Regions from separate parts of the Burkholderia mayonis genome, predicted to be linked through region 2. Evidence: predicted binding sites of a transcription regulator. Region 2 holds the regulator's gene; the other holds the start of a gene.
The links. Region 2 encodes sigma-54, which starts transcription at its own class of promoters, with help from an activator protein. Its sites were predicted from a motif close to TGGCANGNAANCTGCTTT; they were not measured.

Region 1: a site for sigma-54 is predicted at 2,988-3,005, ahead of adh (aldehyde dehydrogenase). Genes of this name have one in related genera too.

Annotation. Positions count from the first base shown of each region.
Region 1 is NZ_CP013386.1:157,116-173,060, reverse strand. Features, by position in the region: gene WS70_RS00850 (thiamine pyrophosphate-binding protein) at 1-359, shown strand, start outside; gene WS70_RS00845 (glycosyltransferase family 9 protein) at 389-1,453, shown strand; gene WS70_RS00840 (helix-turn-helix domain-containing protein) at 1,735-2,760, opposite strand; gene adh (aldehyde dehydrogenase) at 3,066-4,586, shown strand; gene WS70_RS00825 (MFS transporter) at 4,915-6,483, opposite strand; gene WS70_RS00820 (LysR family transcriptional regulator) at 6,653-7,543, shown strand; gene WS70_RS33510 (bifunctional transcriptional activator/DNA repair enzyme AdaA) at 7,712-8,803, shown strand; gene eutC (ethanolamine ammonia-lyase subunit EutC) at 8,886-9,671, opposite strand; gene WS70_RS00805 (ethanolamine ammonia-lyase subunit EutB) at 9,668-11,065, opposite strand; gene eat (ethanolamine permease) at 11,122-12,534, opposite strand; gene WS70_RS00795 (acyltransferase family protein) at 12,998-14,107, shown strand; gene WS70_RS00790 (antibiotic biosynthesis monooxygenase family protein) at 14,132-14,470, opposite strand; gene WS70_RS00785 (LysE family translocator) at 14,526-15,140, opposite strand; gene WS70_RS00780 (aminotransferase-like domain-containing protein) at 15,225-15,945, shown strand, end outside.
Region 2 is NZ_CP013386.1:3,348,274-3,364,218, forward strand. Features, by position in the region: gene uvrA (excinuclease ABC subunit UvrA) at 1-261, shown strand, start outside; gene WS70_RS16085 (AI-2E family transporter) at 501-1,586, shown strand; gene purU (formyltetrahydrofolate deformylase) at 1,756-2,637, opposite strand; gene WS70_RS16095 (NUDIX hydrolase) at 2,687-3,541, opposite strand; gene WS70_RS16100 (LysE family translocator) at 3,553-4,167, opposite strand; gene WS70_RS16105 (adenine phosphoribosyltransferase) at 4,257-4,823, opposite strand; gene WS70_RS16110 (monovalent cation:proton antiporter family protein) at 4,908-6,917, opposite strand; gene kdsD (arabinose 5-phosphate isomerase KdsD) at 7,044-8,027, shown strand; gene WS70_RS16120 (KdsC family phosphatase) at 8,027-8,566, shown strand; gene lptC (LPS export ABC transporter periplasmic protein LptC) at 8,571-9,185, shown strand; gene lptA (lipopolysaccharide transport periplasmic protein LptA) at 9,204-9,869, shown strand; gene lptB (LPS export ABC transporter ATP-binding protein) at 9,866-10,642, shown strand; gene WS70_RS16140 (RNA polymerase factor sigma-54) at 10,810-12,318, shown strand; gene hpf (ribosome hibernation-promoting factor, HPF/YfiA family) at 12,471-12,830, shown strand; gene ptsN (PTS IIA-like nitrogen regulatory protein PtsN) at 13,066-13,575, shown strand; gene hprK (HPr(Ser) kinase/phosphatase) at 13,704-14,672, shown strand; gene rapZ (RNase adapter RapZ) at 14,747-15,640, shown strand; gene WS70_RS16170 (LON peptidase substrate-binding domain-containing protein) at 15,667-15,945, shown strand, end outside.

The DNA.
Region 1 (15,945 bases), 650 kb from region 2:
GCTGCTTCATGATGGCGGGCAGCGAGCTCGCGACCGCGATCCAATATGGGCTCGCGATCGTCGTACTCGTCGTGAACAACGGTCATTTCGGCACGATCCGCATGCATCAGGAGCGCAACTATCCTGGGCGTGTGCACGGCACGGGGCTGACGAACCCGGATTTCGCCGCGTACGCGCGCGCGTTCGGCGCGCACGGCGAAACGGTCGAGCGCACCGCAGATTTCCTGCCCGCGCTCGATCGCGCGCTCGCGAGCGGGCTGCCCGCGCTGATCGAGATCCGCGTGCCGCAGGACGCCTGCACGCCCGCCGCGACGCTCGAGCAGGTGCGTGAGCAGGGCCTGCGTGCGCGTCGCGCTTGACGCGTCGTCCTGCACCGCACCCCGCATCGATGACGACGCACGCCGCAGCCACGTTGTCGCCCGCCGACGCGCTCGCCTACCCCGGCACGCTGCTCGCGCCGGACGGGCGGCTCGTCGCGCCATACGATCTCGAGCGCACGGCGGCCGACGCGCACGGCTACGTCGGCGCGGCGGCCCGCCTCGGCCTGTTGCACGCGGCAAGCCGCCCGTTCACGCTCGATTACGCGACGTTATCGACCGTTCACGTGATCAACGGGATGGGCGTCACACTCGGCGACTCGGTGATCGGCCTCACGGCGCTCGCGGCGATCGAGACGCGTCACCCGCACGCGCGCTTCGTGCTGTACCGGCCCGCGCATGCGCCCGCCTACGTCGACGCGCTGTACCGGCTCGCGGCGGACGTGATCGCGCCGATCCGCCCGCTGCCGTGGCCTGCCGCCGCGCTGCCAGCCGGCAACACGCGCATCGATCTCGGCAATCACCTGTACTGGCCCGCGTTCGCAACACTGCCGATGATCGACTTCTTCCTCGCGGCGCTCGGCGTACCGCCCGAATCGGTCGCCGCCGGCGCGAAGCGCAATCATTGGCTCGCCCGGCTGGCGCTGCCCGAGCCGCCGCGCGAATGGCGCGGCCGGCGCTACGCGCTGTTCTGCCCGCAGGCAAGCACCCCGCTGCGCAGCATTCCGCCGGCACTGCGCGCCGCGCTCGTCGACCGGCTCGCGCGGACCTACCGGCTGCCCGTGGTCGGCTTCGAGCCGATCGATCATCCGGATTACGTCGACGTGAGCGACCACTCCGGCGATACCGCGCAGTTCATTCGCTGGGTCAAGCACGCGAGCGTCGCGCTGTGCGCGGACACGTCGGCCGTACACATCGCGGCCGGGTTCGACGTGCCGACGCTCGCGTGCTTTTCCAGCATCGCGCCCGACTTGCGGGTGCGCGACTATCCGTTCTGCACGGCGATCGCGCTCGACGTGCCGGAGACGCTGCGCAATCGCCACAAGAGCGACGCGGCCGGCGATATCGCACTGGTCGAGGCTGCGTATCGGCGGGTCGATTGGGACGCGATCGCTTGGCCGCCGGCGCGGGGGTGAGCGCGGCGAAGCCATTGAGCAAGCGGTAAGCGGAAGTGGTAAGCGATGAGCACGGAGCAGCGCGCGGGCGCCGGTACGCACGGTCGGGCACGCTTGCGATAGTACTTGCTTGCCGCCTTTCCACAAGCGCCATGCGATCCGCTGCTGCCGCGCTTCGTCGCGCAAGTGACGGCAATCCGCCGACATCTCACTCGCCCGGCATCGCAAGCAAGCCGCCGCATCGTGCGATGCCGCGTCAAGCCGGCACAAGCGCCAGCCGCCCCGCTCGCAACCGTCCTTTTTCAGCAAGCGAGCGCGTCGCGCAAGGTCTCGGACGGCCGTGCGCCGAACATCCGCCGATAGTCGGTCGCGAACTGGCTCAAATGCCAGAACCCCCACGCGGCCGCGACGTCCTGCACCGAATCCGCCGCGCGTCCGCGCAGGTCGCGCCGCACGCCGTTCAGCCGCAGCGCGCGCAGGTAGGTCGCGGGCGCCATCCCGAGCACGTCCTGGAAGCAGTACTGCAGCGTGCGCCGGCTCACGTGCAGCTGCTCGCACAGCTCGGGCACGCCGACGGGCCGCGAACGATGCGCAAGCACGTAGTCGCGCGCGGCCGCGACGATCTTGCGCCGCCGCGACGAATGCTCGACGGTCACGTCGGCGGCAGGCGACACGCACAGGTCGAACAGCGCCGCGAGCACTTCCGCCTGCAAGTCGTTGCGCGCGCAGTCGGACAGCGGCGCGCCCGCCGCGCTCATCGCGTCCGCGTCGTCGAGCCGCTGGGCGAGCAGCGCGCAAAGCCGCGTGAGCCGCGCCTCGCCGACGCGCACGACGGGCACGAGCGGCAACCGCTCGTCGAGCCCGCAGCGCTCGACCTCCTCCGCGTAGCGGCGCAGCACCGCACCGCGCACGACCAGCCCGTAGATCGAGAATTGCGCGGGCGTCAACAGCTCGAATTCGACGTTGCCGGGCCGGAACGCGAGCGCATCGGCGGCGATCGGCCGCGCGTCGATGCGCGCCGCGCCGTCGCGCGCGACCGGAATGCCGAACCAGTACGCGTCCCCGCGCACCTCGCACGCCTGCCGCAGCGTGTGGCTCGTCGTCTCCCGAAACACCTTCATCGTGTCGAGCGGCAGCTCGGTCAGCGTGCCGACGAAGCGGCCCGCCGCGAGCTGGTCGTAGGTCTGGCGCCAGCCGATCAGGTTGCGCGCCTGCTCGTCGGCGTCGTGCGCGACGCTGACGACGGCGCGCCCGGCCGTGCCGTCGCCGTCCGCGCTGCGCCCCGTGTCCTCCGCCGTCGTCTCGGCGCCGGTGTGCTCGTGATCCATCGCGCCCTCTTTTGCGTCGCTGAAGCTGAAACGATCCGTTCGATTACGCAATTCCCATGCCGAAGCGTAGCGTCGCCAAAATCGCCGGTCTCGTCTTCGCGCTGCGCCGCATTTGAACAATCCGCATGCGGCGGCTGTTCAACGACGGCGCAGTCGCGCGCGCCAGGCGGCGGCGCCCGCGCGCCGAGCCCCGCGCCGGGGCCCCGATGCACCGCCGCGCAGCCGGCTGGCACGGTTTTGGCGTAACGACGGGCGTCGCGCACGTCGCGCGACGCATCACCGATACCGACATGCGAGGAGCAACGATGAATCACGCGGACATGCAACACCTGAACATCGAATTTCCGTACCGCAAGCAATACGGGAATTTCATCGGCGGCGAATGGGTCGCCCCGGTCGGCGGCGAGTATTTCGACAACGTCTCGCCCGTGACCGGCCAGCCGTTCACCGCGATCCCTCGCTCGCGCGCAGCGGATGTCGAGCTCGCGCTCGACGCCGCGCACGCCGCGAAAGCCGGCTGGGCCGCGGCGAGCGCGGGCGAGCGCGCGAACGTGCTGCTCAAGATCGCCGACCGGATGGAGGCGAACCTCGCGCGTCTCGCGGTCGCCGAGACGATCGACAACGGCAAGCCGCTGCGCGAGACGACCGCGGCCGACGTGCCGCTCGCGATCGACCACTTCCGCTACTTCGCGGGCTGCATCCGCGCGCAGGAAGGCTCGATCGCCGACATCGGCGGCGACATGGTCGCCTATCACTTCCACGAGCCGCTCGGCGTCGTCGGCCAGATCATCCCGTGGAACTTCCCGCTCCTGATGGCCGCGTGGAAGCTCGCGCCCGCGATCGCGGCCGGCAACTGCGTCGTGCTGAAGCCGGCCGAGCAGACGCCCGCGTCGATCCTCGTGTTCGCCGAGCTGATCCAGGATCTGCTGCCGCCCGGCGTGCTCAACATCGTCAACGGCTTCGGGCTCGAGGCAGGCAAGCCGCTTGCGTCGAGCAAGCGGATCGCGAAGATCGCGTTCACGGGCGAGACGTCGACGGGCCGCCTCATCATGCAGTACGCAAGCGAGAACCTGATCCCCGTCACGCTCGAGCTCGGCGGCAAGAGCCCGAACATCTTCTTCGCCGACGTGATGGACCGCGACGACAGCTACTTCGACAAGGCGCTCGAAGGCTTCGCGATGTTCGCGCTCAACCAGGGCGAGGTCTGCACGTGCCCGTCGCGCGCGCTCGTCGAGGAGAGCATCTACGAGCGCTTCATGGAGCGCGCGCTCAAGCGCGTCGAATCGATCAAGCAAGGCCACCCGCTCGACGCGCAGACGATGATCGGCGCGCAGGCGTCGTCCGAGCAGCTCGAAAAGATCCTGTCGTACATCGACATCGGCCGCAAGGAAGGCGCGCAGTGCCTGACGGGCGGCGAGCGCAACGTGCTCGGCGGCGAGCTGTCGGAAGGCTATTACGTGAAGCCGACCGTGTTTCGCGGCCACAACAAGATGCGCATCTTCCAGGAAGAGATCTTCGGGCCGGTGCTTGCGGTAACGACGTTCAAGTCCGAGGAAGAGGCGCTCGAGATCGCGAACGACACGCTGTACGGCCTGGGCGCGGGCGTCTGGACACGCGACGGCAACCGCGCATACCGCGTCGGCCGCGGCATCCAGGCGGGCCGCGTGTGGACGAACTGCTATCACGCGTATCCGGCGCACGCGGCGTTCGGCGGCTACAAGCAGTCGGGGATCGGCCGCGAGACGCACAAGATGATGCTCGACCACTACCAGCAGACGAAGAATCTGCTCGTCAGCTACAGCGAGAAGCCGCTCGGGTTCTTCTGATCCCGCACGCGGGCGATGCGCGACCGATACGCGTCGCATGAACGGCTTGGCCCGGCTCGGTGGATTCGCGTCTCGATGCGGATCCGCCGGGCGTTCTTGCGACTGGGATGTCGAATCGGTCGAGCGGGCGAGCGGCTCGCGCGTCGTCACATCGTCGCGTCGTCGCGTCGCGGCACTAGGCGCGACTCGGCGCAGTGCGACGTAGAGTCTCATCTCGCGCACCTCGTTCGCAGGGCGCACGTCTTCCATCGTCGCGTCAATCGTCGTCGCATCATTCATTGGCCGCACGCTCTTCACACCAAGTCGGCCGGGCGATCGTCGCGTCGACTCAACCGCATTCGCGATCGAGCGTCAGCGTGCGCGGCTGCCGAGCGGGTCCGGCCGCCGGCTCTTCATGCGCGCGGGTCCGGCTCAGGAACGCGAACGCGGCGAGCGCGCACAACAGCGTGACGACCGTCAGCCCTTCGAGCACGCTGCCGAACGCTGCCGCATAGCTTTGCCGCAGCGTCGCGCGCGCGACGCCCGGCAACAGTGCGGCTGCATGCGCGAGATCGCCCGTCGCGAGCCGCGCGGCGGCCTCGTGCACGGCGGCCGGCGCGGCGAGCGACGCTGTCGCCGAACGCACGTGCGACTGCGCGAACGTCGCCAGGATCGCATTGACGATCGCGAGCGCGATCCCCTCGCCCGCGACCCGCGTCGTGCTGAAAATCCCCGTCGCCATCCCGGCGCGCGCCTTCGGCACGACGCTCACCGACAAGCCGTCCATCAGCCCCCACGGCATCCCCGCGCCGACGCCGATCGCAAGCATCGGCGCGATCGCCGCGGGACCCGCGCCGTCGTGCAGCGCGCGGCCCAGCCACCAGAGGCCCGCGGCGGCGATCACAAGGCCGATGCCCGAGATCACGCCCGCCGACATCCGGCGCGTGAGCGTCGCGGCGATCATCGGCACGACGAGCATCGGCGCCGACAGCGCGAGCATCAGCCAGCCTGCGTCGACTTCGCTGAAGCCGTCGACGCCGATGAAGCGCAGCGGCAGCACGACGAGCAGCACGATGTAGCAGCAGCAGGTCGCGATCGGCAGCACCTGCACGCCGACGAAGCGCGGGTAGCGAAACAGCGCCAGGTCGAGCATCGGCCGCGCGACGCGCGTCTCGATCGCCGCGAACGCGATCGCGAAAAGCGCCGCGCCCGCGAGCAGCCCCGCGACGAGTGGGCTCGCCCAGCCGCTTTCAGGCGCCTGGATCACGCCGAACGTGAGGCTCGACAGCATCGCGGTGAACGCGAGCGTCCCCGCCCAGTCGAGGCCTTGCGCGTTCGGATCGCGCGATTCGCGCATCCGCGGCACGCCGACCGCGAGCGACAGCGCGCCGGCCGCCGCGCCGGTCGCGAAGATCGCGCGCCAGCCGAAGCGCTCGATCAGCACGCCCGCGAGCACCGGCCCGAATGCAAGCCCGAGCCCGAACGTCGTGCCGAGCAGGCTGAACGCGCGGGTGCGCGCGGCGCCGTCGAATTCCTGCGCGAGCGCGGCCGTGCCGCCCGCGAGCGCCGCCGCCGCCGCGACGCCTTGCGCCGCGCGCAGAAGATCGACGACGACGATCGACGGCGCGAAGCCGAGCGCGAGCGAGCACGCGGTGAAGCCGCCGACGCCGAGCGCGAACACGCGCTTGCGGCCGAACTGGTCGGCGAGCGCGCCCGCCGCCATCAGCAGGCTGCCGAACGTCAGCATGAACGCGTTCGTGATCCAGCTCATCGCGATCGGGCCGCCGCCGAGATCGCGGCCGATCGCGGGCGTCGCGACCGCGCCGCCCGAAAAGCCGAGCGGCAGCGCGAGCGCGGCAAGACAGACGGCCGCGAGTATCGCGAGCCGCGCGGCAGAAAAAGATCGATCCATCGTCATCGCTCCGTTCGGAAAGCGTCGGTCGTCGCCGCGCCGCGGCGGGCGCGGCGAGCAAGCCGGCAGAGCGACGAACGATAATCCGGATTCAATCGACGAAAAACAACGCAAGATTCCGTATATTGCTGATTTCAATTCCTGAATTTCAGCGAACGAAGAGACTCGGAGCGATATGGACAACCTGAATGGCATCGTCGCGTTCGTGCGCACGGCGGAGACGCTCAGCTTCGTCGCGGCCGGGCGCAAGCTCGGCGTGTCGGCGTCGGCGGTCGGCAAGACGATCGCGAAGCTCGAGCGCACGCTCGGCGTGCGGCTCTTTCACCGGACGACACGCAAGGTCATGCTGACCGACGAAGGACGCCACTTCTACGAGCGCTGCCACCGCGTGCTCGAAGAGCTGCGCGACGCGGAGGCGACCGTGTCGCAGAGCGCGCAGACGCCGCGCGGCCGGTTGCGCGTGAGCCTGCCCGTGATCGGCTACCGGTTCCTGCTGCCCGTCTTGCCGGAATTCAAGCGCCGCTATCCGGACGTCGAGCTGGATCTCGATTTCAACGACCGGCTCGTCGACGTCGTCGAAGGCGGCTTCGACGCGGTGATCAGGAGCGGCGCGCTCAGCGATTCAAGCCTGATGTCACGCCGCCTCGGTCCGTTCTGCTTCGTGCTGTGCGCATCGCCCGCGTATCTCGCGCTGGCGGGCACGCCGCGCACGCTGCGCGACCTCGACGCGCACGCGTGCGTGCGCTACCGCTTTCCGACGACGGGCAAGCTGCAGCCGTGGGCGCTGCTCGCCGACGGCTGCGAGCCGCCGAACCTGCACACGGCGATGACGTGCAACAACATGGAGGCGCTGCGCGCCGCGGTGATGGCGGGATTCGGCATCGGCTACATGCCGGACTTCCTCGCACGCGACGCGCTCGCCGAAGGTGCGCTCACGACCGTGCTCGACGATTATCGGATCGGCCCCGGACAGTTCTCGATCCTGTGGCCGTCGAATCGGCAGTTGTCGCCGAAGGTGAGAGTGTTCGTCGATTTCGTCTGCGAACGGCTGTTTCGCGACGCGTGATGCACGACGCACGACATCCGACGCCTGACGCCTGACGCCTGACGCCTGACGCCAAAAGCGTGACACATCGGACGCCGTCCGGCCCGAAAAAATACTCGTCCGATTTTCGGTTGCCGCCCGCGCGCGACGCGCGCTATCGTCGTTCCATCGCATTCGCTGGAGCCTGCCATGCGCATCGCCGACCCGCGGCGGATCGACGTCTATTACCGTGCGCTCGTCGAACGGTCGCCCGAATACGCGGGCACGTTCTTCGTCGGCGTGAAGACGACGTCGGTGTTCTGCATCTCGACCTGCCGCGCGCGCAAGCCGAAGCGCGAGAACGTCGAATTCTTCACGACGCTCGACGACGCGCTCGCGGCCGGCTATCGCCCGTGCAAGATCTGCCGGCCGACGCGCCCGGCGAGCGAGCCGCCGCCCGCCGTCGCGCGGGCGCTCGCGCTCGTCGATGCGCATCCGCACGAACGGATCTCCGACGACGCGCTGCGTGCGCACGGCATCGGCCCGGAAAGCCTGCGCCGCTGGTTCGCGCGGCACTACGGGATGACGTTTCACGCATACCAGCGGATGCTCAGGATCGACGCCGCGCGACAGACGATGCGGGACGGCGCCCGCACGACCGATGCCGCAGTCGACGCCGGCTACGGCTCGCTGAGCGGCTTCGCACACACGTTCAGGAAAATTCTCGGAGACACGCCGATGCAAGGCGCTCATACGAACACGATCGTCACTGCCCGCTTTACGACGCCGCTCGGCCCGATGTTCGTCGGCGCGACGGACAAGGGCGTCTGCCTGCTCGAATTCGTCGATCGCCGCACGCTCGCGGCCGAATTCGCCGATCTCGAGCGTTTGCTCGGCGCGCGCGTGCTCGTCGGCGAGAATCGGCACACGCGGCAAGCGCAGCGGGAGATCGCCGAATACTTCACTGGCAGGCGGCAGCGCTTCGACGTCGCGCTCGACGCGCCCGGCACCGCGTTCCAGCGCGCCGCGTGGCGGCAACTGCTGACCGTGCCGTACGGACGCACCGCGGCGTATCAGCAGCAGGCGCGCAAGCTCGGCAGCCCGCTCGCCGTGCGCGCGGTTGCCGCGGCGAACGGCGCGAACCGCATCTCGATCATCGTGCCGTGCCATCGGATCATCGGCAAGGACGGCTCGCTCACGGGCTACGGCGGCGGAATCGAGCGCAAGCGGTGGCTGCTCGAGCACGAGCGGCGGCATGCGGATGTGCCGGTCGAGACAATCGAGGCAAGCGCGGAGGGATAAGGCCGGCGCTTCCGCGCGCGGGCGCAGCCGCACCGCCCTCTGCCGGCGCCACACGAGCGCGTTTCACCGCACCACGGCCGAACTACGCCGCCGCGATCCGCTCCGCGTCCGCCGAAGACAACAACGCATCGCTGTCGTCCTTGAGTCCGACGCCCGTCAGCCCGAGCCGCCGCGCATGCGTCATCAGATAGTGCAGCTTGTGCGCGGCCGCATCGTGCGGCAGCCCTTCGGGACGCACGTTCGAGATGCAGTTGCGCTGCGCGTCGTGGCAGCCGACCTTCGGCGCGTACGTCAGATACACGCCGAGGCTGTCGGGCGAGCTCAAACCCGGCCGCTCGCCGATCAGCATCGCGACGAGGCCCGCGCCGAGCAGCTCGCCGATCTCGTCGCCGAGCGCGACGCGCGCCTGCCGCGCGACGACGACAGGCCCGATCCGCCAGCCGTCGAGCTTCGGCCGCATCGCATTCAGGAGCGGCAGCGCCTGCTTCGCGGCCGCGAACGCCGACAGCCCATCGCCGACGACGAACACGACGTCCGGCGCGGCGTCGAGCGCCGCGCCGTAGCCGGCGAGCAGCGCGCGGCCGTCGTCGGACAGCTTGCGGCCGAGGTCCGGCCGGCGCAGGTAATGCTGCCGGTCCGGCGCGGCGCTCTGCACGCCGAGCGTCGGGAGTCCGGCCGCTTCGATCTCGCGCCGCAGCGCGTCGGCGTCGAGCGGCTGGTGGACGGCATCGCGCGCCTGCGCGTGCGACAGGTTGAACGCAAGCAGCGGCGCGGTCGGCAAGCTGTTGCCCGCGCGTCCGAGCGCGATCCGCGCGTTCGTGAACGTCTTGAGCTGCCCCCACGGGTTCTTTTCGACCGCGTCGCTCATGCGGAAAGCCCCATCCAGTCGTTCGCGCCGGCGAGGAGCGGCACGCGCGCCGACGCGGCGCGCAGCGCGCCGTGCGCATCCGCGATCTCCATCGCCTCCAGCCATTCCTCGAACTCGGGCGCGCGGCGCAGGCCGAGCACCTCGCGCACGTAGAGCTGATCGTGAAACGACGTGCTCTGGTAGTTGAGCATCACGTCGTCCGCGCCCGGAATGCCCATGATGAAGTTGATGCCCGCGGCGCCGAGCAGCGTCAGCAGGTTGTCCATGTCGTCCTGGTCGGCTTCCGCATGGTTCGTGTAGCAGATGTCGCAGCCCATCGGCACGCCGAGCAGCTTGCCGCAGAAGTGATCCTCGAGCCCCGCGCGAATGATCTGCTTGCCGTCGTACAGATATTCGGGGCCGATGAAACCGACCACCGTATTGACGAGAAACGGCTCGTACGCGCGCGCGACCGCGTAGGCGCGCACCTCGCAGGTCTGCTGATCGACGCCGTGATGCGCGTTCGCCGACAGCGCGCTGCCCTGACCCGTCTCGAAGTACATCAGGTTGTTGCCGACCGTGCCGCGCTCGAGCGCCAGCGCCGCCTCGCGCGCTTCGGCGAGCAGCGACAGCGAAATGCCGAAGCTCGCGTTCGCCTTCTCGGTACCCGCGATCGACTGGAACACGAGATCGACGGGCGCGCCCTTCTCGATCGCCGCGATCGTGTTCGTCACGTGCGTGAGCACGCACGACTGCGTCGGCACGCGGTAGCGCTCGCGGAACGCGTCGATCATCGCGAGCAGCTTCGTGATCGCGGCGAGGCTGTCGGTCGCCGGATTGATGCCGATCATCGCGTCGCCGCAGCCGTACATCAGGCCGTCGAGCATCGAGGCGGCGATCCCTTTCACGTCGTCGGTCGGATGGTTCGGCTGCAGCCGCACCGACATCCGTCCCGGCAGCCCGACCGTGTTCCGGAAGCGCGTGACGACGCGGCGCTTTCTCGCGGCCGCGATCAGATCCTGGTTGCGCATCAGCTTCGACACCGCCGCGACCATCTCCGGCGTGAGTCCCGGCGCGATCCGCTCGAGCGCGGCCGAATCGGCGGCGCTCGACAGCAGCCAGTTGCGAAAATCGCCGACGGTCAGATGCGAGATCTCGGCGAATGCGTCGCGCGAATGCGTGTCGACGACGAGGCGAGTGACCTCGTCGTCTTCGTAAGGGATCACCGCCTCGTTGAGGAATGCAGCGAGCGGCACGCTCGCGAGCGCCATCTTCGCCGCGACGCGCTCTTCCTCCGTCGCGGCCGCGACGCCCGCGAGCTGGTCGCCGGAACGCAAAGGGCTCGCCTTCGCGAGCAGCGTCTTCAGGTCCGCGAAGCGGTAAGTGCGCGAACCGATCGTCTCCGTATATCGCATCTGGACTCCTTGTCGTAACGGCCGCGCGCCGCCCTCCGGCGCGCGGCGCACGCTTCCTACTCCTCGAGCAGCGCGTCGGCGGGCGCGGCCGCGCGCTGCGAGCGCGTCGCGAGGAAGTAGCCATACCCGAGCGCGACGAACACGACGAAGATCGACGCAACGAGCGCGTTGAAGTACACCATCGTGCCGAGGCACACGATCGCCGCAACGAGCGCGAACGCCGGGAAGAACGGATACAGCGGCGCGCGGAACGGGCGTTCCATCCGCGGCTGCACGCGGCGCAGCTTGAAGAGCGCGGCCATGCTGACGATGTACATCACGATAGCGCCGAATACGGACATCGTCACGATGTTCGCAGTGAGCGTCTGGCCGCCGAACTGGATCAGCTCGTCGCTGTAGATCGCGACGATGCCGACCACGCCGCCCGCGAGAATCGCGCGATAAGGCGTCTTGAAGCGCGGATGCACCTTCGCGAGCCATTCGGGCAGATAGCCTTCACGAGCGAGCGCGAAGATCTGGCGCGAATAGCCGAGGATGATCCCGTGGAACGACGCGACGAGGCCGAACAGGCCGAGCCACACGAGCATGTGCATCCAGCCGCTGTTCGCGCCGACGATGTACTTCATCGCCTGCGGCAGCGGGTCGTTGATGTTCGCGAGCTTGGTCCAGTCGCCCGCGCCGCCTGCGAACACCATCACGCCGATCGCGAGCGCGACGAGCGTCAGGATGCCGGCGACGTACGCGATCGGGATCGAGCGCTTCGGATGCTTCGCTTCCTCCGCCGCCATCGCGACGCCTTCGATCGCGAGGAAGAACCAGATCGCGAACGGAATCGCCGCGAACATCCCGTGGAACGCACCGACGCTGAAGTGATCGGCGCCGGACCAGCCGCCCTTCATGAAGTTGCTCCACGCGAAGCCCGGCGACACGACGCCCATGAACACGAGCAGCTCGAAGATCGCGAGCAGCGTGACGACGAGCTCGAACGTCGCGGCGATCTGCACGCCGACGATGTTGAGTGCCATGAACACGAGATACGCGCCCATCGCCGCGTGCTTCGGTTCGAGCCCCGGAAACTGCACGTGCAGGTACGCGCCGATCGCGAGCGCGATCGCGGGCGGCGCGAACACGAACTCGACGAGCGTCGCGACGCCCGCGAGATAGCCGCCTGCCGGGCCGAACGCACGCCGCGCGTACGCGAACGGGCCGCCCGCGTGCGGGATCGACGTCGTGAGCTCGGTGAAGCTGAAGATGAAGGTCGTGTACATCGCCGCGACGAACAGCGCTGTGATGACGAAGCCGAGCGTGCCCGCGCTCGCCCAGCCGTAGCTCCAGCCGAAGTATTCGCCGGAGATCACGAGACCGACCGCGATGCCCCACAACTGCCAGGTGCCGAGGGTTTGCTGCAGCGCCGGCTGCGCTGCCTTGCCGCCACCCGCGCCGGGACGGCCATTCGACTCTGTCTGCATGAATCTCTCCTCGAAGGGGCGGAGCCCGGCGCCGAGATCGGCCCGCCCCGCAACTGAGAATCGATGCTAGTGAGTCAATAATTGACGTGTTATCGAAAATCGGCAAACGTCCGCGCTTTCATTTCGCATACGGAAATATTTCCGACGGCTGAAGCGGGCGCATGCAGGGATCGGTGTGCACGCGCGCGTTGCGACTTGCTGCATCGCAACGCACGGCGGATGCGGCGAATGCGACCGGCGGCATGCGTCGCATCGGATGCGCGCGTATCCGCACGCCGGCCTCCTCGCGTGCCGCCCGCCGAGCGTCCGCGTCCGCCGCACGACACGACAGCGAACTTGTGTCGCCCGGCACACAGATCGCCGGCGTGCAAGCCCCTACATTGTGGTCACGCAGTGAGCGTCCCGCGCGCCGTCTTTCCGGCGACGCGCGGCCCAGCGATCGACCATTCCAATCATTCAGAGCATGCGGGACTCCTATCTCGATACCGCTCGGGGCGCGGGCATCATCCTCGTCGTGTACGGCCACGCGCTGCGCGGCCTGTTCGCCGCCGGCCTCGTGCCGGCCGGTTGGCCGAGCGCTCTGCTCGCCGCGACCGACTACACGATCTACACATTCCACATGCCGCTCTTCTTCCTGCTGTCGGGGCTGCACGTGCCGAAGTCGCTGCAGCGCGCGGGCGACGGCTTCCTGCTCGCGAAGCTGCGAACGATCGTCTATCCGTACTTCGCCTGGTCGCTGCTGCAAGGCGCGGTGCAGCTCGCGCTGTCGTCGCGCGGGATGAATCATGCGTTCACGCCGAACGATCTGCTCGCGATCGGGTGGCGGCCGTTCGGCCAGTTCTGGTTCCTGTACGCGCTCTTCATCTGCATGCTGATCGCATGGGGAGGGTCGATCGTCGCGCCCGGCATCCGTGCGCACGACCGCGCGGCGTCCGGACGTGCGCTCGCATCGCTTGCGGCGCTCGCGATCGGCGGACTCGCGGTCGTCGCGCTCGCCGCCGGCTCGTCGACGCAATGGGGCATTGTGTCGATGACGCTCACGTACCTTCCGTTCTTCGTGCTCGGCATGCTGATCGGCGACAAGCTGCCCGCGCTCGTCGAACGCGCGTCGAGCGGGCGCTCACTCGTCGCCGTTGCCGTGACGTTCGCCGCGGCGGTCGCGCTCGCGCATCGCTTCGGCGAACCGGACAGCGTCTGGGCCTTGCCCGCCGCACTCGCGGGCTGCGCGCTCGTGCTGCTCGTCGCGGATCGCGCGGCGCGACGCGGCGACGCCGCGCCCCGGCTCGCGCGCCGTCCGACGTGGCTCGAGCACATCGGCTTCGCATCGATGCCGATCTATCTCGCGCATATCCTCGCGACGGCCGCCACGCGCATCGCGCTCGTCAAACTCGGCGTCGTCGACGTCGGCGTGCAACTCGCGCTCGGCACGCTCGCGGGAATCGTTTGCCCGATGCTGCTCTATGTACTCACGCTGCGTTCGGGAACGGCGCGGCTCGTCGGCTTCCCGCCACTGCCGGCCGGTTATGCGCGCGCGCCGGAGAAAGGCCGGATCGGCAGCGCGGATGTCGCTTGATCGTCGGCACGATCGTTGGACATGCTAATCGATCTGCTCTCGCCGCGAATCCGGAACGAGATGCTGAAATGAACCGTCGCCGTATGCGCGCTCGACCTTCGAAACAACGACGTGATACCCGTCGTACCACTTGCGGAACCCGCGCTTCGCATCGAGGTGCTTCGGATGCGCCGCGAACGCGCGCAGCGTCGCCTCGTCGCGCCAGTAGTAGCTCGCGTTGAACATCAGCCCGTCCGTCGAGCGCCACGACTCCATGCCGACGAAGCCGGGCAGGCTCGCCGCGACGTCGTCGATCGACGCGGTCAGCCGCCGGAATTCGTCGTCGAAGCTGCCGGGCCGGTAGATGAAAGCGGCAATGTACATCGGAAGTTCTCCTATCGATGACGCGCGCATGCGCCGTGTGCACCGTGTGCGTCGCTCACGACAGCCTCGACATCGTCGCAAGGCGCACCGCAAGCAGCACGAATAAGGCCGCGAGCCAGGCAGATGCCGTGCGATGCCCGACGAACCCGCGCACCGCATGGCCGGCCGCGCCGAGCAGCGCGTGAAACGTGATGCTGATCGCGGTCAGCACGCAGCCGAGCGCGACCAGTTGGCCGGCGATCGACGCGCCGTGACGATCGACGAACTGCGGCAGAAAGACGATGAAGAACAGCAGCGCCTTCGGATTCGACAGGCTGTTCAGCATCGCGCGCATGCCGACCGACCAGAGCGACCGCTCAGTTGCGGCGGCCTTGCCGAGCGAACCGGGATGGCGCACCGCCTTGTACGCCATCCAAAGCAGATAGGCCGCGCCCGCATAGCGGATCAGGTCGAACGACGGCGGCCACGCGGCGACGATGGCCGCGACGCCCGCCGCCGTCAGCGCGGTGAGCACCAGATCGGCGGCGCCGACGCCGAGCGCCGCGGCGATGCCGCCGCGCAGCCCGTACGCCGCGCCGTGCGCGATCACAAAAGCCATGTTCGGGCCCGGCGACATCAGCAATACCATCACGGCCGCGATGAAGACCGACAGAGTGGACGTCTGGATCATGTTGGCGAATGTTTGCGTGAACGACACGCGCAGCGTAATCTGCGCCATCCGATACAAACAAACAATTGTTCTAGATACAACGCGATGGCCGAATCACGCTACCAGACGATCGTCGACGACTTCGCCGCCCGCATCCGCGCCGGCACGCTCGCGCCCGGCGCGCAGTTGCCGACGATCCGCGCGTTGATGAAGCGGCACGGGATCGCGCTGGCGACAGCGTCGCGCGTCTACGCGGCGCTTGCGGAAGCGGGATTGATCGTCGGCGAGACCGGGCGCGGCACGTTCGTGCGCGACACGTCGCTGCCGCGCGGGCTCGGCCTCGAGCAGCATCCGGCGAAGGCGGGCGCGATCGATCTGACGTTCAACTATCCGTCGCTGCCGGGCCAGGTCGAACTGCTGCGCAGCGGTCTGCGCGGCCTCGCCGCGTCCGGCGATCTCGACGCGCTGCTGCATTCGGCGCCGCAAGGCGGCCGCTGGCACGAGCGGCAGACCGTCGCGAGGCATCTGCGCAATCGCGGCATCCGCGTGCCGGGCGAGCAGGTGCTGATCGTCAACGGCGCGCAGCAGGGGCTCGCGGTGACGCTGATGGCGACGATGAAGCCGGGCGAAATCCTCGCTGTCGACGCGCTGACGTATCCCGGCATGAAAGCGCTCGCGCTCGCGCACCGAATCGTGCTTGCGCCGCTGCCGCTGTCGGCAGAGCAGAACCTGGATCTCGACCGGCTCGACGCGCTCTGCAGAAAGCGCCCGGTGCGCGCGGTCTACACGATGCCGACGCTGCACAATCCGCTCGGCTCCGTGATGT
Region 2 (15,945 bases):
CCGACGACCGGCCTGCACTTCCACGACATCGCGCTCTTGCTCGAAGTGATCCACCGGCTGCGCGACCAGGGCAACACGGTCGTGATCATCGAGCACAACCTGGACGTCATCAAGACGGCCGACTGGGTGATCGACCTGGGGCCGGAAGGCGGCGCGGGCGGCGGCCAGATCATCGCGCAGGGCACGCCCGAGCAAATCGCGAAGACGAAGGCGAGCTTCACCGGCAGGTACCTCGCGCCGCTCCTCAAGCGCGGCAAGTAAACGGGACGCGGCCGTCCGGGCGCACGCCCGGCCGCCGCCCCCCGGTCCGCGCGCAACGCGCGGCCTCCATCCGCGGCCCCCAAAAGCGGCCCCGACGCGCGGCCGATGCGGCGCCAAATTCTTCCTTACAACATCCTAATATTCAGGTCGATAATCGTTGCTATACTTCGCGGCGATGCAAGGTTATGCCCGCTTGCGGCCACAAGCGCGCCGAATAGCCTCCGAATACAGGGATACTCATGGAGAAGCAATCTGAGCCGCCGCGCGAGCCGCAAACGCGGGAACCGCACCTGCGCAGCGTCCGGCTGACGAGCGATTTCAGCCTGCCGAAGCTTTCGGCGATCGAGATCGGCAGCTACCTCCTCGCCCTCGTCGGCCTGTGGCTCGTCCTGCACCTGAGGCTGCTCGGCGGCCTCTTGGCCGGCCTCCTCGTCTATCAGCTCGTCCACATGATCGCGCCCGCGATCGAACGCCACATGTCGAGCCAGCGCGCGCGCTGGGTCGCGGTCGTGCTGCTGTCGGCGGCGATCGTCGGCGGGCTCGCGGGCCTCACGATCGCGGTCATCGAGCATTTCGAGCACACCGTGCCGAACGCGCAGAACCTGCTCGGCCAGGTGATGCAGATCATCGATCAGGCGCGCATGCGCACGCCCGAGTGGATCTCGAACCTGCTGCCCGTCGACGCCGAGCAGATGCGCACGAAGGCCGCGGGCCTGATGAACAAGCACATGGATCAGCTGCAGCAAGGCGGCAAGAGCGTCGCGCGCGGGTTCGGGCACGTGCTGTTCGGGATGATCATCGGCGCGATGATCGCGATCGGCGTCGATCGCCACAAGCAGCGCCAGCCGCTGTCGACCGCGCTCGTCACGCGGATCTCGCGCTTCTCCGACTCGTTCCGCCGGATCGTCTTCGCGCAGATCAAGATTTCGGCGCTCAACGCGTTCTTCACGGCGCTCTACCTGCTCGTCGCGCTACCGATCTTCCATCAGCGGCTGCCGCTGTCGAAGACGCTCGTGCTCGTCACGTTCATCGCGGGCCTCCTGCCCGTGGTCGGCAATCTGATCTCGAACACGCTGATCGTCGCGGTGTCGCTGTCGGTCAGCATGGGCACCGCGATCGCGTCGCTCGTGTTCCTCGTCGTGATCCACAAGCTCGAATACTTCCTGAACGCGAAGATCATCGGCGGCCAGATCGAATCGCGCGCGTGGGAACTGCTGCTCGCGATGCTCGTGATGGAAGCCGCGTTCGGCGTGCCCGGCGTGATCGCCGCGCCGATCTTCTATGCGTACATCAAGCGCGAGCTGATCTATCTGCGACTCATCTGAGCGCCGCGCGCCGCCGCCCGTCCGCGGGATCTCGCGCCGCCGCATTCTCTAGCAAAAAGAAAGGCCGCGTCCGTCGCCGGACGCGGCCTTCGTTCGTTTCGTTGCGCCGCCGCCCGCCGCCGCGCCTCGCGCGCCGGCCGAGCGGAAAACACGCGCGCGGCTTAGCAGCCTAGCGGAACACCACCGTCTTCGTGCCGTTCAGCACGATCCGGTGCTCGACGTGCCACTTGACCGCGCGCGCGAGCGTCACGCATTCGACGTCGCGGCCGACGGCCGTCAGCTCGTCCGGCGTCATGCTGTGATCGACGCGCTCGACTTCCTGCTCGATGATCGGGCCTTCGTCGAGATCGGTCGTCACATAGTGCGCGGTCGCGCCGATCAGCTTCACGCCGCGATCGAACGCCTGGTAGTACGGCTTCGCGCCCTTGAAGCTCGGCAGGAACGAGTGGTGGATGTTGATCGCGCGGCCGGCGAGCTGCTCGCACATGTTCGGCGACAGGATCTGCATATAGCGCGCGAGCACGACGAGATCGGCCGAATGCTCGTCGATCACCTCGAGCACGCGCGCCTCCTGCGCGGCCTTCGCGTCGGCCGACGCGCCCGCAGCGAGCGGGAAGTGATGGAACGGGATGTCGTAGCTCGCGGCGAGCTGATAGAAATCCTTGTGATTCGACACGATCGCCGAGATCTCGATCGGAAGCTGGCCGGTGCGGTAGCGGAACAACAGGTCGTTCAGGCAGTGGCCGATCTTCGACACGAGGATCACGACGCGCGGCTTCACCGACGCGTCGTGCAGTTCCCAGCGCATCGCGAACTGCTCGGCGAGCGGCGCGAACTCGGCGCGCAGGCCGTCGAGCGCGGTCGCGGCGCCGGCGCCGCTCGTCTGCTCGAAATGCACGCGCATGAAGAATTCGCCGGTGCGGCTGTCGCCGAATTGCGCCGAATCGACGATGTTGCTGCCGCGCTCGAGCAGGAAGCCCGAGACCGCGTGAACGATGCCGCGCCGGTCCGGGCACGACAGTTTCAGGATAAAGCTGTGATCGGCCGACATGACCGCTACTCCCTTTTCTAATCTTCTGAACAATGGATTCGATTCGCGCTCAGCAAAACGGCGGCGGCGGCGCGAACAGCGCGTCGAGCCCGCGCGCGTCGTCGGGCGGGATCGCGCGGTGGCGCAGCAGGCTGTCGAGCATCGCGAGGCTCGCATCGACGGTGGCTTCGCCCGCGCGCAGCCATGCGACCACCTCGTCGACGCCGGCGAGCAGGTGCTCGGCGACTTCGCCGTCCTGGTTGTGAGGCGCGAAATCGCCCGGCAGCGGCAAGTCGTAGATGAAAATCTGCTCGGCCTGCGTGCCTTCCGGCAGCGAGCACAGCACGTGCGCGATGCGGCCGGGAATCGCGCGCGCGGCGAGGTCGGCCGGAATGCCCGCTTCTTCCCAGCATTCCTTCGCGATCGTGTCCTCGATCCCGAGTCCCCAGCCGATGCCGCCCGCGACGACGTTGTCGAGCATGCCCGGATCGGTCGCCTTGGTCGCGCTGCGGCGGCCGAGCCACATCCGAAGCGGCGCCGAAGGCGCATATTCTACGATGCCGTTCAGATGCACCGCGTACGTCATCGTACCGAAGAAGCGCGACGCCGCCCGCTCGATGTACGCGAGCGGCGGATCGTCGAAGCGGTTGCGGATCGCATAGATCTCGTCGCGCCAGCCGACGATCGCGCCTTCCGCCGCGAGCGCGCCGATCGGGCTCGCGAGCGCCATGCTGCGTGCGTCGACGCTGTCGTAGCGCGCGGAAAGCTCGACGCATCCCGCCGGAAAATCGAACACGTCGGGCCAGCGCGCAAGGCGTGCGACGTCGTCGCGGCGCAGCCAGCCGACCTGCCGGCCGGCGATCCGGAACGGCAGGTGCGCGAACGCGTCGAAGTGGCGCGCGGCGGCGATGCACGGAAACGTCATCGCAATCTCCGTCAGTCCTTCAGCGCGACGCGCAGGCCGAGCGCGATGAACGTCGCGCCCGCGAACCGGTCGAGCCACACGCCGACGCGCGGCCGGCGCTTGAGCCACACGCCGATCACGCCCGCGCCGACGCCGAACACCGAGAACACGACGGCCGTCTGCGCCATGAAGAGCGCGCCCAGCTCGAGCATCTGCAGCGCGACGGGTTGCGCGCCGTGCGGATCGACGAATTGCGGCAGGAACACGACGAAGAAGAGCGTTACCTTCGGATTCAGCAGATTGCCGATCACGCTCTGGCGGAAGATCGTCGACAGCGGCTGCGGCGCGCGCTCGTGCGCGGTCGCGAGGCCCTTGCTGCGCAGCGCCTTGACGCCGATCCAGATCAGGTACGCGCCGCCCGCGAGCTTGAGCAGATGGAACGCGACGGGCGACGAGCGCAGCAGCGCGGCGACGCCGAACGCGGCGAGCGTCGTGTGAAACAGCACGCCCGACGCGAAGCCGAGCGCCGCGACGATGCCGGCCGCGCGGCCTTGCGAGATGCCGCGCGCGAGCACTTGCAGGTTGTCGGGGCCGGGCGCGACGGTGATCGCGATCGACGTGGCGAGGAACAGCATGAAGTTGGGCATCGCGGGCTCGCTTGAATCGGCGGACAAGTGGACTGACGCTGAATGAAACCTGAACCGGGGGACGGACGACGCGCGGCGGCGCGCCGCGCTCAGTGTCCGGGAAATTCGGTGACCGTATAAAGCGGCAGGCCCGCCTGGCGCAGCAGCGCCGAGCCGCCGAGATCCGGCAGGTCGACGATCGCCGCGCCTTCGACGACGACCGCGCCGAGCCGCTCGAGCAGGTTCTTGCCCGCCATCATCGTGCCGCCCGTCGCGATCAGGTCGTCGACGATGACGACGCGGTCGCCCGGCCGGCAAGCGTCCTCGTGGATCTCGACGGTCGCCGTGCCGTACTCGAGCGCGTACGACTCGCGCTGCGTCTTGTGCGGCAGCTTGCCGACCTTGCGGATCGGCACGAAGCCGACGGAAAGCTCGTACGCGACGATCGGCGCGATGATGAAGCCGCGCGCATCGAGGCCGGCGACGTAATCGAGCTTCGCATCGACGTAGCGCTCGACGAACAGATCGACGAGCACGCGCAGCGCCTTCGCGCTCTGCAGCAGCGGCGTGATGTCGCGGAACATCACGCCCGGCTGCGGCCAGTTCGGCACCGTGCGGATGCGGCTGTGAATGAACTCGACGGGATCGAGCTGCGCGTCCGACGACGTGGACATCATGAAAATCTCCGAAAAAAACGGCGCCGAATCACGCGCTGTTCGTCGATCGCTCGACAACCCAAAAAAATCAGCGGCCGCACGATATCACGCCGCCACGGTCGATCCGCCGTCGCGCCGGTGCCGCGACAGCCGCTCCTCGGCCTCCGCGAGCGCTTCCGGCAGCCCGCGCAGCACGACGATGTCGCTCGCGCGCAGCTTCGTCTCGGGGTCGGGCTCGACGCCGCGAATCCCGTGGCGGCGGATCGCCGTCACCTCGAGGCCGAGCGCGAACAGCCCCAGCTCGGCGAGCGAGCGGCCGACCGCGTCCGCTCGCGCGTCGACGGGCACCGATTGTAGCCGCACCTGCTCGTGATCGTCGTCGTCCGCGTCGTCGGCGCCGCGGAAATAGCCGCGCAGCAGGCTGTAGCGCGCGTCGCGCATCTCCTCGACGCGCCGCACGACGCGCCGCATCGGCACGCCCATCAGCACGAGCGTGTGCGACGCGAGCATCAGGCTCCCCTCGACGATCTCCGGAATCACCTCGGTCGCGCCCGCGGCGAGCAGCTTCTCGAGGTCGGCGTCGTCGACGGTGCGCACGATCGCGGGCAGCGTCGGCTCGAGCTCGTGCACGTTGTGCAGCACGCGCAGCGCGGACGGCGTGTTCGCGTAGGTGATCGCGACGGCCGCCGCGCGGTGGATGCCCGCCGCGAGCAGCGACTCGCGGCGCGCGGCGTCGCCGAACACGACCGATTCGCCCGCCGCCGCGGCCGCCGTCACACGGTCCGGATCGAGGTCGAGCGCGACGTACGAGATTCCTTCCTGTTCGAGCATCCGCGCGAGGTTCTGCCCGGCGCGGCCGTAGCCGCAGATGATCACGTGGCCCTTCTGCTTGATGCTCTGCGTCGCGATCCGCGTCATCTGCAGCGACTGCTGCATCCATTCGGCCGACGACAGCCGCATCGCGATCCGGTCGGCGTTCTGGATCAGGAACGGCGCGGCGAGCATCGACAGCAGCATCGACGCGAGGATCGACTGCAAGAGCGTCGCGTCGACGAGATGCCGGTCGAGGATCAGGTTCAGCAGCACGAAGCCGAATTCGCCCGCCTGCGCGAGCCCGAGGCCCGTGCGCATCGCGACGCCAGGCGTCGCGCCGAACGCGCGCGCGAGCCCCGTGATCATCACGCTCTTCAGCAGCACCTGGCCGGCGAAGAAGCCGAACACGAGGAACGGATGCCGCCAGATCACGCTCGGATCGAGCAGCATCCCGGTCGTCACGAAGAAGAGGCCGAGCAGCACGTCGCGAAACGGCTTGATGTCCTCCTCGACCTGATGCCGGTACGGCGTCTCGGAGATCAGCATCCCGGCGATGAACGCGCCGAGCGCGAGCGACAGGCCGAAGCGATCGGTGATGAACGCGGCGCCGAGCGTGACGAGCAGGAGGTTCAGCACGAACAGCTCCTGCGAGCGCCGCCGCGCGACGACGTTCAGCCACCGCGTCATGAAGCGCTGGCCGACGATCAGGAGCAGCGCGAGCGCGACGACGATCTTCACCGCCGCGAACCCGAGCGACATCACGAGATCCTTCGACGACTCGCCGCCGAACGCGGCGATCACGATGAGGAGCGGCACGACGGCGAGATCCTGGAACAGCAGCACGCCGAAGATGTTGCGGCCGTGCTCGGTTTCGATCTCGAGCCGCTCGGCGAGCATCTTCGAGACGATCGCCGTCGACGACATCGCGAGCGCGCCGCCGAGCGCGACGCTGCCTTCCCACGTGATGTGCATCCAGCGCTCGAAGAGCGCGCCCAGCAGCAGCGCGATCGCGATCGTGCCAAGCACCTGCGCGAGCCCGAGCCCGAACACGAGCCGGCGCATCGCGCGCAGCTTCGACAGCGAGAACTCGAGGCCGATCGAGAACATCAGGAATACGACGCCGAACTCGGCGAGATGCTCGGCCCGTTCGAGGTCGGCCGCGAAGCCAAGCGCGTGCGGGCCGACGACGATGCCGACCGTCAGATAGCCGAGCATCGGCGGCAGGTTCAGCGAACGGAACACGACGACGCCCGCCACCGAGGCAAGCAGCAGCAGAAGCGTCATTTCGAGCGGGGAAATCACGGGCGAAGCGTCCTCGTTCGTCGTCGGCGCCGCATGACGGACGCCGGGTTGGGCCGGGAGAATACTCGGGAAGGTGGGCGCAAGGGGCCCGGCGCGGCGAACAAACGCCTTTGCTATACTCCGCGCATGATAGCGAAAATCAATGATGATCGGGCGCTCGCGCTCGCCCGCGACGTGCTCGACATCGAGGCGAACGCCGTGCGCGCGCTCGCCGATCAGCTCGACGGCGAGTTCGTCGCCGCGGTCGGGCTGCTTCTGAATTGCAGCGGCCGCGTCGTCGTATCCGGGATCGGCAAATCGGGGCACATCGCCCGCAAGATCGCCGCGACGCTCGCCAGCACCGGCACTCCCGCGTTCTTCGTCCACCCCGCCGAGGCAAGCCACGGCGATCTCGGCATGGTCACGAAGGACGACGTGTTCGTCGCGATCTCGCACTCAGGCGAATCGGAGGAACTCGTCGCGATCCTGCCGCTCATCAAGCGGCTCGGCGCGAAGCTGATCGCGATGACGGGCCGCCCGGCATCGAGCCTCGCGACGCTGTCCGACGTCCATCTGAACGCGGGCGTCGCGAAGGAAGCATGCCCGCTGAACCTCGCGCCGACGGCGAGCACGACGGCCGCGCTTGCGCTCGGCGACGCGCTCGCCGTCGCGGTGCTCGACGCGCGCGGCTTCGGCTCGGAGGATTTCGCGCGCTCGCATCCGGGCGGCGCGCTCGGCCGGCGCCTCCTCACGTACGTACGCGACGTGATGCGCATGGGCGACGAGGTGCCCGCCGTCCCGCTCGACGCGACGCTGTCCGACGCCCTCTTCCAGATCACCGCGAAGCGGATGGGAATGACGGCCGTCGTCGACGAAGCGGGCCGCGTGGCCGGCATTTTCACCGACGGCGACCTGCGGCGCGTGCTCGAGCGCGACGGCGATTTCCGCCGTCTGCCGATCGTCGACGTGATGACGCGCAACCCGCGCACGATCGCGCCGGACCATCTCGCCGTCGAAGCGGTGGAACTGATGGAACGCCACCGGATCAACCAGATGCTCGTCGTCGACGACAAGGGCGCGCTGATCGGCGCGCTCAACATGCACGATCTGTTCTCGAAGAAGGTGATTTGATGTCCGCGTCCCCTGTCACGGCGGCCGAACGCGCGAGCCGCGTGAAGCTGATGATTTTCGACGTCGACGGCGTGCTGACCGACGGCGGCCTCCATTTCACCGCGACGGGCGACACGATGAAGTCGTTCAACACGCTCGACGGCCACGGCGTGAAGCTCCTCGGCGAAGCGGGAATCGCGACCGCGATCGTCACCGGCCGCCGCTCGGACGCGGTCGCCGCGCGCGCGAAGGAAATGCGGATCGCGCATCTGCATCAGGGCGTCGAGAACAAGCTGGCCGTGTTCGGCGAACTGCTGCGCACGCTCGGCCTCGAAGCCGGGCAGTGCGGCTACATGGGCGACGACTGGCCGGACCTCGCGGTGATGCTGCGCTGTGGCTTCGCCGCCGCGCCGGCGAACGCGCATCCGGACGTGATCGCGCGCGCGCACTGGGTCGCCGAGGCCCGTGGCGGTCATGGCGCGGTGCGCGAAGTGTGCGACGCGGTGCTGCGCGCGCAGCACCGCTACGACGCGCTGCTTGCAGCCGCCTGCGGAGCCTGACCGAATGGACGGCAAATTCCGGCTGACATCGATGATCCCGCTCGTCGCGATGGCGGCGCTCGCGGGCGGCACGTACTGGCTGCTGCAGGCAACGCTGCCGCCGCCCGGTGAGAGCGTCGTGCGTCCGAAGTCGCACGCGCCCGACTATTTCGCGGATAACTTTTCCGTCACCGAGCTCGACCAGACGGGCTCCACCCAGTACCGGCTGACGGCCGCGGGCCTCGTCCATTACGAAGACGACGAGACGAGCGACCTGACGCAGCCTGCGCTACGCGCGTTCCAGCCCGGCAAGCCGACCGTGACCGCAACCGCGAAGCGCGGCACGGTCAACGGCGACGTGTCGATCGTCGATTTGTATGACGAAGCGCGGATCCTGCGCGCGGCGGGCGGCACCGACCCGCAGATGCAGGCGGACTCCGAGCATTTCCGGGTGTTGGTCAACGACGATGTGATCGAGACCGAAAAGCCGGTTAAACTTCAGCGCGGCCTGTCGATCGCGAACGCCGCCGCCGGGATGAAGTACAACAACGTCACCCGAGTCATCGAACTCTACGGCAACGTGCGCGGCACGATCGCCGCTTCCGACGCGTCCGGCGGCGCTCCAGGCCAACCCAAGTAACTCACCACGCGGGACTGCATGAACGAATCGTTCCCTTGTTTATTTCAGAGCGGTGCACGCCGCGTCGTCCGCGCCGCACTCGCGGCGGCGCTCGTCGCGATGCCGCTCGCGGGCGTCGCGCCCGCGGCCCATGCCGAAAAGGCCGACCGCGACAAGCCGATCAACGTCGAAGCGGACAACCTGACCTATGACGACCTGAAGCAGGTCACGGTCGCGACGGGCAACGTCGTCATCACGAAGGGCACGATCCTGATCAAGGGCGACCGCGTCGAGGTGCGCCAGGATCCGCAGGGCTACCAGTACGCGACCGCGACGGCGAGCGGCAAGAAGCACGCGTCGTTCCGCCAGAAGCGCGAAGGCCTCGACGAATACGTCGACGGCGACGCCGAGCGGATCGACTACGACGGCAAGCAGGATCTGACCACGCTGACGACGAACGCGACCGTGCGCCGCCTGCAGGGTCTGTCCACCGTCGCCGACACGGTCCACGGCAGCGTGATCACGTATGACGGCCAGCGCGACTTCTACACCGCGCGCGGCGGCAAGGACGTCGCCGGGCCGGGCAATCCGGGCGGCCGCGTGCGCGCGATGCTGACGCCGAAGAACAGCGGCCCCGCGCCGCTGTCCGGCAGTCCGGCTCAACTCGCGCCGTCGAACAACATCCAGGGGACACCGAACCCGTGAACGCGCTCCCCAATCGCCAGCCGGCCGGCACGTCGAGCTCGCTCGTCGTGCGCAACCTGAAGAAGCGCTACGGCACGCGCACCGTCGTCAAGGACGTGTCGCTCGACGTGAAGAGCGGCGAGGTCGTCGGCCTGCTCGGCCCGAACGGCGCCGGCAAGACGACGTCGTTCTACATGATCGTCGGCCTCGTGCCGCTCGACGCGGGCGACATCTCGCTGAACGGCAGCCCGATCAGCCTGATGCCGATCCACAAGCGCGCGTCGCTCGGCCTGTCGTATCTGCCGCAGGAAGCGTCGGTGTTCCGCAAGCTGACCGTCGAGGAGAACATCCGCGCGGTGCTTGAGCTGCAGCACGACGACAACGGCAAGCGGCTGTCGAAGGACGAGATCGGCGCGCGCGCGGAAGCACTGCTCGAAGAGCTGCAGATCGCGCATCTGCGCGAGAATCCGGCGCTGTCGCTGTCGGGCGGCGAGCGCCGCCGCGTCGAGATCGCGCGCGCGCTCGCGAGCAACCCGAGCTTCATCCTGCTCGACGAGCCGTTCGCGGGCGTCGACCCGATCGCGGTGCTCGAGATCCAGAAGATCGTGAAGTTCCTCAAGCAACGCAACATCGGCGTGCTGATCACCGATCACAACGTGCGCGAGACGCTCGGCATCTGCGATCACGCATACATCATCAGCGACGGATCGGTCCTCGCGTCCGGCGCCCCGAAGGACATCATCGAAAACGAAAGCGTACGGCGCGTCTACCTCGGCGAGCACTTCCGCATGTAAGCGGCGCGGGACACGATCCCGCCGCCGCCCTTTCCCCGGCGCGACCCGCGCCCTCGCTCCGCACGCCCGGCTCGCGCCGCTCGTGCGCATTCGCGCGCCAAGCGTCATTCCGGATGCCTCAACGCGCCGCCCTCGTGGCAAACTTCCGGTACGACTCCCTTTTTGCCATGAAAGCCAGCCTCCAACTCCGCCTGTCGCAGCATCTCGCGCTCACCCCCCAGCTTCAGCAGTCGATCCGGCTGCTGCAGTTGTCGACGCTCGAACTGCAGCAGGAAGTCGCGATGGCGGTCGCGCAGAATCCGCTTCTCGAAAACGAAGACGACTGGATCGCGAGCCCGCTGCGCGTTGCGGCCGATGGCTCGGTGATCGCGCAGACGCCCGCATCGTCGGCGCCCGAGCCAATGCAGGGCGCATCGAACGGCACGAGTGCGACGAATGAGCGCACCGAGCGCGACGAGCCTGCGGGCGTCGACGAATACGACAGCTATTCGGCCGACAGCGGCGATGCGAGCCAGTGGAACCTCGACGACTTCGGCCGCTCGCCCTCCGCCTCGGACGACGACGATCTGCCGCCGATGCAGATCCACGAAACGGCGACGTCGCTGCGCGACCATCTCGCCGCGCAACTGCGCGTCACGCAAGCGAGCCCGCGCGATCGCGCGCTCGTGATGTTCCTGATCGAATCGCTCGACGACGACGGCTATCTGACCGCGTCGCTCGAAGAAGTCCTCGCCGATCTGCCGCCGGAGCTCGAGGTCGACCTCGACGAGCTGAACGCGGCGCTCGCGCTGCTGCACAGCTTCGATCCGGCAGGCGTCGGCGCGCGCTCCCCGTCCGAGTGCCTGAAGTTGCAATTGCTGCGGCTGGATCCGTCCCCGACGCGCGCGCTCGCACTCGACATCGTGTCACAGCATCTCGAGCTGCTCGCCGCGCGCGATTTCACGCGCCTGCGCAAGCAACTGAAGGCATCCGACGACGAGCTGCGCGATGCGCACGCGCTCATCCGCTCGCTCGAGCCGTTCCCCGGCGCGGCGTACGGCAAAGCCGAAGCGGATTACGTGGTGCCCGACATCATCGTGAAGAAGACGGGTCAGAACTGGCAGGCGGAACTCAACCCGGAAGTCGTCCCGCGGCTGCGGATCAACCATCTGTACGCGAACATCCTGCGCAATAGCCGGGGCGATCCGAGCGCGGGTTCGCTCAAGCAGCAACTGCAGGAAGCGCGCTGGCTGATCAAGAATATTCAGCAGCGATTCGAGACGATCCTGCGCGTCGCGCAAGCGATTGTCGAACGTCAGAAGAATTTTTTCGCGCACGGCGAAATTGCGATGCGCCCCTTGGTTTTGCGGGAAATAGCTGATACGCTGGGCCTACACGAGTCGACTGTCTCCCGTGTGACAACCGGCAAGTACATGCTGACCCCGTTCGGCACACTTGAATTTAAGTACTTCTTCGGATCGCACGTTTCGACAGACACCGGAGGTGCCGCGTCGTCGACGGCAATCCGCGCCCTCATCAAACAACTGATAGGAGCCGAAGACCCCAAATCCCCTCTTTCGGATAGTCGCATAGCCGAACTGCTAGCGGAACAAGGGTTCGTGGTCGCGCGCCGCACGGTTGCCAAATATCGCGAAGCCCTCAAGATCCCGGCGGTAAATCTGCGCAAGTCTCTGTAGCCCGTCGCCACGCGGTGGGCGTTTTCCGGCCGCCGCATCGTCGACGGCAAAGTCGGCCGACCGATCCGCTCGCTGCGGCGAGCGTCGGCAAACGAAATCGGCAGGCGCTGCCGCCTCTATGCGGAAGGTGGTCATTAGCTTGGAGAAGCACTATGAACCTGAAGATCAGTGGACACCATCTCGAAGTCACACCTGCTATCCGCGAATACGTGATCACCAAGCTCGACAGGGTGCTACGGCATAGCGATCAGGTCATCGATGGCGCTGTGATCCTCACGGTCGACAATCACAAGGAGAAGGACAAGCGGCAAAAGGCGGAAATCACGCTGCATCTGAAGGGCAAGGATATCTTCGTCGAAAGCGCGAACGGCGATATGTACGCCGCGATCGATCTGCTGATCGACAAGCTCGACCGGCAAGTCGTCAAGCACATGGAGCGTCTACAAACGCACGCGCACGAGCCGATCAAGCACCATCAGGTGGCCGAGCAAATCGAACTTCCGCCGCAATGAGCCGTGGCGCGGCAGCGCTGGCCGAACCGCCCGCTTCGACGGGCGGTTTTTTATTGTGCAAACCGCTGTGGCGCGACGCGCGAACACTGCACAATAGAAGCGTTTCTCGACGTTTCGCACAGCGCGCGGCGCCGTCTGCAGTGCTCTATAATGTCTCGGTTATTATCGGGGGCGATGAGCCGGCTCGCCGCGCTTCACAGGTCTCCTTCGCCTAACGCCGTCCTTTTTGACCGACATGGAAAATCAGTCCGCCGCGAGGAGATCCCAGGCCGCCCCTATGCCTGCCAACATGAATCGCCTAGCCAAAATCCTGCCTCTGGAGAATGTCGTCATCGACCTCTCCGTCACCAGCAAGAAACGCGTCTTCGAACAAGCCGGCCTGATCTTCGAGAATCAGAACGGCATCGCCCGCAGCACCGTCACCGATAATCTGTTCGCGCGCGAGCGTCTCGGCTCGACGGGTCTCGGCGAAGGGGTCGCCATTCCGCACGGCCGGATCAAGGGGCTCAAGCACCCGCTCGCCGCGTTCGTGCGGCTCGCCGAGCCGATCCCGTTCGAGGCGCCGGACGGCCAGCCCGTCTCGCTGCTGATCTTCCTGCTCGTGCCGGAACAGGCGACGCAGCAGCACCTCGAAATCCTCTCCGAAATCGCCCAACTGCTGTCCGATCGCGACACCCGCGAGCGTCTGCACACCGAAACGGACCGCGACGAGTTGCATGGACTCCTGACTCAGTGGCAACCTTAAGCTGATCGGGGCGGTTCGTTCCCCATTGCGTCGCGGCCCGCGCCGCCGAGCCGAGCCGCCCGCCGCCGGGCCGGAGCCGCAACCTTCGTTGCAGCGTCCGGGCGCCGGCTCCTTGGAGTAACGGACTCATGGATACGTCCAGCATCAACGCCCAGAGCATCTTCGACGACAACGCGGCCATGCTGAAGCTCAGCTGGCTGACGGGGCATGAAGGCTGGGAACGCGGGTTTTCCGCCGACACGGTCGCGAATGCGACGTCGAGCGCCGACCTCGTCGGCCACTTGAACCTGATCCACCCGAACCGGATCCAGGTGCTCGGCGAAGCCGAGATCGACTACTACCAGCGCCAAACCGACGAAGATCGCTCGCGCCACATGGCCGAGCTGATCGCACTCGAGCCGCCGTTCCTGGTGGTCGCAGGCGGCGCCGCCGCGCCGCCCGAGCTCGTCCTGCGCTGCACGCGCTCGTCGACGCCGCTCTTCACGACGCCGATGTCGGCCGCCGCGGTGATCGACAGCCTGCGCCTCTACATGTCGCGGATCCTCGCGCCGCGCGCGACGTTGCACGGCGTGTTCCTCGACATTCTCGGAATGGGCGTGCTGCTGACGGGCGATTCGGGCCTCGGCAAGAGCGAGCTCGGCCTCGAGCTGATCAGCCGCGGCCACGGGCTCGTCGCCGACGACGCTGTCGATTTCGTCAGACTTGGCCCCGATTTCGTCGAAGGGCGCTGCCCGCCGCTCCTGCAGAACCTGCTCGAAGTGCGCGGCCTCGGCCTTCTCGACATCAAGACGATCTTCGGCGAGACCGCGGTCCGCCGGAAGATGAAGCTGAAGCTGATCGTCCAGCTCGTGCGGCGGCCGGACGGCGAATTCCAGCGGCTGCCGCTCGAAAGCCAGACGGTCGACGTGCTGGGTCTGCCGATCAGCAAGGTCACGATCCAGGTCGCGGCGGGCCGCAACCTTGCGGTGCTCGTCGAGGCGGCGGTGCGCAACACGATCCTGCAACTGCGCGGCATCGACACGCTGCGCGACTTCATGGACCGCCAGCGCCTCGCGATGCAGGACCCGGACAGCCAGTTCCCCGGCAAGCTCGTGTAACTCGCGCCGGCTCCCGCCGCCACGCTGGCGCAATGAGCCGGTGCTATGATGAAACGTCAGGATTTTCTCTTTCCATGCGCATTGTCCTCATCACCGGCATCTCCGGCTCCGGCAAGTCCGTCGCGCTGAACGCGCTCGAGGACGCAGGCTACTATTGCGTCGACAACCTGCCGCCCCACGTGCTGCCCGAGCTCGCCCACTACCTTGCCGCCGAAGGCCAGAACCGGCTCGCCGTCGCGATCGACGCGCGCTCGAGCGCCTCGCTCGACGAAATGCCGGGCCTCATCCGCGCGCTGTCGCGCGAGCACGACGTGCGCGTGCTGTTCCTGAACGCGAGCACGCAGGCCCTGATCCAGCGCTTCTCCGAAACGCGCCGCCGCCATCCGCTGTCGGGCTCGCCGTCGCACGACGCGGACGTCGGCCTGCTCGTGTCGCTCGAAGAGGCGATCGAGCGCGAGCGCGACCTCGTCGCGCCGCTCGCCGAATTCGGTCATCAGATCGACACGAGCAACCTGCGCGCGAACGTGCTGCGCACGTGGGTCAAGCGCTTCATCGAGCAGAAGAACGACGATCTCGTGCTGATGTTCGAATCGTTCGGCTTCAAGCGCGGCGTGCCGCTCGACGCCGATTTCATGTTCGACGTGCGCGCGCTGCCGAACCCGTATTACGACCACGAGCTGCGCCCGCTCACCGGGCTCGACCAGCCGGTCGTCGCGTTTCTCGACGCGCTGCCCGTCGTCCATCAGATGCTGGACGACATCGAATCGTTTCTCACCAAATGGCTGCCGCATTTCCGCGAAGACAATCGCAGCTACCTGACGGTCGCGATCGGCTGCACGGGCGGCCAGCATCGATCGGTGTTTCTCGCGGAGACGCTTGCCGCGCGTCTTTCGCGGCAGGCCAACGTGATCGTGCGGCATCGTGACGCGCCCGTCGCCGTGGACGCGTCGTCGCGGCTGGTGACCTAGCGCCGCTCACTTTTCCCGTCCCCGCCATGTCCTCTCTGTCGACCACGCTCATCGATTTGCCGCTCTTTCCACTGCATACGGTGTTGTTTCCGGGCGGACTCTTGCCTCTGAAAGTCTTCGAGGCGCGCTATCTGGACATGGCGCGCGCGTGCCTGCGCGACGACGCGCCGTTCGGCGTGTGCCTGCTGAAGAGCGGCCCCGAAGTCGCTCAGGAAGATGAAGTATCGGTGCCCGAGACGATCGGCTGCATGGCGCGGATCGTCGAGTGCGACACCGGCGAATTCGGCATGCTGTTCCTGCGCACG